One region of the Microtetraspora malaysiensis genome, then DNA from elsewhere that is predicted to be linked to it. Evidence: riboswitches for the same ligand, from Rfam matches in the RefSeq annotation. Region 1 holds a riboswitch; the other holds the start of a gene.
The links. A riboswitch is a leader RNA that binds a small molecule or an ion and turns the genes downstream of it on or off. The one in region 1 is predicted to bind cobalamin.

Region 1 (2,181 bases):
GGGCTCCAGCTGGACGGCGCGGGCCGCGACGCGGGCGGGACCGTCCGCCAGCTCGCGGAGTCGCCACGCGCGCGACCCCTGCGCGGCGCGCTCGGCCAGGAACGCCTCGGCGACGGCGAGCAGGCCCGCCGTCTCCGCCCCCGAAGGGGCGCGCAGCCCGGGGTCGGCCCCGGCGAGCAGCAGCGCGGCCTCGCTTTCGTCCGCTGCGGCCACCGGCCGCAGCGTGACGTCGGCCTCCAGGGCGGCCACGTCGCCGGAGCCGTCGTCCAGCGCGAACAGGAAGCGTCCGGGCAGCTCGGCGAGGCCGGGCCGGGCGCACAGCGCGCGGTCCAGCTCGGCGACCAGGGGGCGCACGTCGCGCCCGCCCGCGGCGCTCCGCCCGGCGAGCGGCGAGGCCACGATGTTGCGCACCCGCTCGTGCGTGGCGGACGGCAGCAGCCCGGCGGCGGCCATCCGCGCGGCGAAGTCCGGAGCCTCGGCGGGGACGCGCTCCGCGCCCCCGCAGGCGTCCGGCGGGAGCCGCAGGCCGCGCACCTGGAGGTTGGCCCGGGAGGTGAGCTCGATCACGCCGGACCCGAGCTCGCGGGCCGCGGCGGCGACCGCGCGGAGCTGGCCCGCCGTCACCGCGCCTCCGGGGATCCGGACCCGCGCCAGGCCACCGTCGGCGGCGGCGTGGACCTGGAGCGCGCCGGGGCAGGCGTCGGGTCCGGAGCGTCCGGGAAGGTCACTGTTGAACACGCAGAGGATGCTAACGCCCTGTTTTCGGGGGATGTCCGCCTGGCATAGTGTGATCCCAGACGACGGCAATGGGAGGAAGCCGGTGTAAAACCGGCGCGGTCCCGCCACTGTAACCGGGGAGCGACCCCCACCGACGGCCACGGTCCGGCAACGGACGGGAAGGCCGGGGCGAGCGTCGATCCGGGAGCCAGGAGACTCCAGCCGTCGTGACGACCACGACCTGGGGCGAGGACCCCAAGGGAGGATTTCGCGTGCGCTTCGTGCCGTCCACCGGGCAGGCCGACGTCCTGCTGTTGTCGACCTCCGACACCGACCTGCTCAGCGCCCGGGCCTGCGGCGCGGGCTACCGGCTGGGCAATCCCGCCCGGATCGACGTGGCCGACCTCCCCGCGCTGGTGGAGGGCGTCCGGCTCGTCGTCGTACGACTCCTCGGCGGGCGACGCGCCTGGGAGGACGGGCTGGACGCCCTGCTCGCCGGCCCCCGCCCGGTCGTGGTGCTCGGCGGCGAGCAGGCGCCCGACGCCGAGCTGATGGAGCTGTCCACGGTGCCGGGCGGCGTCTGCGCCGAGGCGCACGCCTATCTCGCGCACGGCGGCCCGGCCAACCTGGCCCAGCTCCACGCGTTCCTCTCCGACACGGTGCTGCTGACCGGGCACGGGTTCGCCCCGCCGGAGCCGCTGCCGAGCTGGGGACCGCTGGAGCGGACGGCACGGCGCTCGGACGGGCCGACGATCGGCGTGCTCTACTACCGCGCCCACCACGTGGCGGGGAACACGGCGTTCGTCGAGACGCTGTGCCGGGCGGTCGAGGACGCGGGCGGGCAGGCGCTGCCCCTCTACTGCGGCTCGCTGCGGACCGCCGAGCCCGAGCTGCTCGACGCCCTGCGCCGGGTCGACGCCCTCGTCGTCACCGTGCTCGCGGCGGGCGGCACCCGCCCGGCGACCGCGTCGGCCGGGGGCGACGACGCCGCGTGGGACGTCGGCGCGCTCGCCGAGCTGGACGTGCCGATCCTGCAGGGGCTGTGCCTGACCACCGGGCGGGACGCGTGGCGGGAGGACGACGACGGGCTGTCCCCGCTGGACGCCGCGTCCCAGGTGGCGATCCCCGAGTTCGACGGCCGGATCATCACGGTGCCGTTCTCGTTCAAGGAGATCGACGCCGACGGCCTGACCGTGTACGCCGCCGACCCCGAGCGGGCGGGCCGCGTCGCCGGCATCGCCGTACGGCACGGCCTGCTGCGGCACGTCCCGGCGGCGGAGCGGCGGATCGCGGTCATGCTCTCCGCCTATCCGACGAAGCACTCCCGGATCGGCAACGCGGTCGGCCTGGACACCCCCGCGAGCGTGGTCCGGCTGCTGGCCGCGATGCGCGAGGCCGGCTACGACCTCGGGGAGGGCTTCCCCGGGGTGGACGGGCAGGACGGCGACGCGCTGATCCACGCGC
Region 2 (2,181 bases), 1.3 Mb from region 1:
TTCGCCGGGGAGTGGATGGTGCTGGTCACCGCGCCGCACTCCCGCTTCCGCACCTTCGACGACCTGGCCGCGGCCCTGATCCGCGACCCCGGGCGGCTGCGGCTGGCCGGCCGGGACACCGGCGGCCTCGACCACGTGCTCTACGGGCTGACCGCCCAGGGGCTGGGCGTCGACGCCCGCAGGCTCAACTACGCGGCGTTCCCGGACCTCTCCCACATGCTCGCCGCGGTGGCCGAGGGCAGCGTCGTCGCCGGGGTCGGCGGCCGTACGGAGCTGGCCGCCCCCATCAGGTCCGGGCAGGTGCGGCCGCTCGTCGTCTCGTCGATGGAACGCCTGGACGGCGTGGACGCGCCGACCTTGAAGGAGTCCGGTGTGCGGACGCACTACGCCAACTGGAGCGGGCTGCTCGGGGCCGGTCGTCTCCCCGAGCGGGAGCGGGAGCGGCTGCTCGACCTGTGTCGTGCCGTCGCCGACCAGCCCGGCTGGGCGGAGGCCTGCCGCGCGAACGGCTGGACGCCGATGTACCTCGACGGCGCCGACTTCCGCCAGTGGCTGGGCACCGAGCAGCGCCGCGCCAAGACGGTCCTCCGGGAGCTCGGGTTCCTCTGATCGCCGCGGCCCGCGCGATCGGGCGGAACGCGAGCCATCCGGGACCGGTCCCCCGTATCGACACAATTTCTTGTGGTGGTTGCGAGAACCGGCACTAGATGTAGGATCCTCCACGTCGCTGGTTCACCCCGTGCCTGGGGTGAGGCAAGAGGGAACCCGGTGTGAGTCCGGGACTGCCCCGCAGCGGTGAGCGGGAACGACCGCCGTCACACGAGCACTGGGCCGCCCGCCGGCCCGGGAAGCGACGGCCAGTAGAACCGGCGCGCGAGAGCCGTACCCATCGGCCCGGCCGCGCCACGCCCGCGAGTCCGAAGACCTGCCGGCGACGTGCGCGCGGATCCGACGTCCGCGCGTGTTGTGCCGGGCCTCGAGGGAGGGCCCGCCGACGAGCGACGCGCCAGATCTGATCATGTCCGGCGCGACCCTGGCGCGAGCCCGCCCGCTCCGACGCGTATGCCCGCCCGCCGAGGCCCCTGACGGGGTTCCGACTCGGGAGGGGAGATCACGTGACACTGGCCACGATCGCGGATGCGGGGATCGAGGACCGATGGGCGGCCATCGAGGAGGCCGCGGCGCGCGTCGTCACCGACCCGGAGAACTCGAAGGCCGCGGCCCGCCTGCTGGCGGCGCTGATCGCCGACGAGGCGGCCGGACAGGGCGTGACCGGCGACTCCGGCTTCTCCCGCTCCGTGGCCGCGACCCACGAGGCGGGCCTGGTCCACGACGAGCTGGCCGCGTTCGTCGCCCGGCACGCCGGGGAACTGGACGCGCTCGTGGACCACGCGGCGGACGAGCGGTTCGAATACTTCGGCCTGCGCACCGTGTACGACCGCTACCTGCTGCGGCACCCGGTCACCCGGCGGGTCCTGGAGCGCCCGCAGCACTTCCTCCTGCGCGTCGCCTGCGGCCTGGCCTACCGGTCCGGCGTGGCCGAGGCGGCCGAGCTGTACCGGCTGATGTCCACGCTGGCCTACCTGCCCAGCTCGCCCACGCTGTTCAACTCGGGCGCCCGCCGCCCGCAGCTCTCGTCGTGCTTCCTGCTCGACTCGCCCCGCGACGAGCTGGAGAGCATCTACGAGCGGTACGGCCAGGTGGCCCGGCTGTCCAAGTACGCCGGCGGCATCGGCGTCGCGTGGACCCGGATCCGGGCCCGGGGCTCGCTGATCAGGGGCACCAACGGACACTCCAACGGCATCGTGCCGTGGCTGCGCACGCTCGACGCCTCCGTGGCCGCGGTCAACCAGGGCGGGCGGCGCAAGGGCGCGGCCTGCGTCTACCTGGAGACCTGGCACGCCGACATCGAGGAGTTCCTGGAGCTGCGGGACAACACCGGCGAGGACGCCCGCCGCACCCACAACCTCAACCTGGCCAACTGGGTGCCGGACGAGTTCATGCGCCGGGTCGAGGCGGACGGCGTGTGGTCGCTGTTCGACCCCAAGGAGGTCCCCGAGCTGACCGACCTGTGGGGCGAGGAGTTCGACGCCGCCTACCGGGCCGCCGAGAGCGCGGGGCGGTACGTCCGGCAGATCCCGGCGCGCACGCTGTACGGCCGCATGATGCGCACCCTCGCCC

Region 2: another riboswitch for cobalamin. It lies ahead of ACQP1V_RS13830 (ribonucleoside-diphosphate reductase subunit alpha); the one in region 1 lies ahead of cobN (cobaltochelatase subunit CobN).

Annotation. Positions count from the first base shown of each region.
Region 1 covers NZ_CP191998.1:4,194,498-4,196,678, reverse strand. The annotation lists gene ACQP1V_RS19680 (precorrin-3B synthase) at 1-738, opposite strand, end outside; cobalamin riboswitch at 785-958, shown strand; gene cobN (cobaltochelatase subunit CobN) at 999-2,181, shown strand, end outside.
Region 2 covers NZ_CP191998.1:2,894,074-2,896,254, forward strand. The annotation lists gene ACQP1V_RS13825 (Bug family tripartite tricarboxylate transporter substrate binding protein) at 1-609, shown strand, start outside; cobalamin riboswitch at 712-947, shown strand; gene ACQP1V_RS13830 (ribonucleoside-diphosphate reductase subunit alpha) at 1,116-2,181, shown strand, end outside.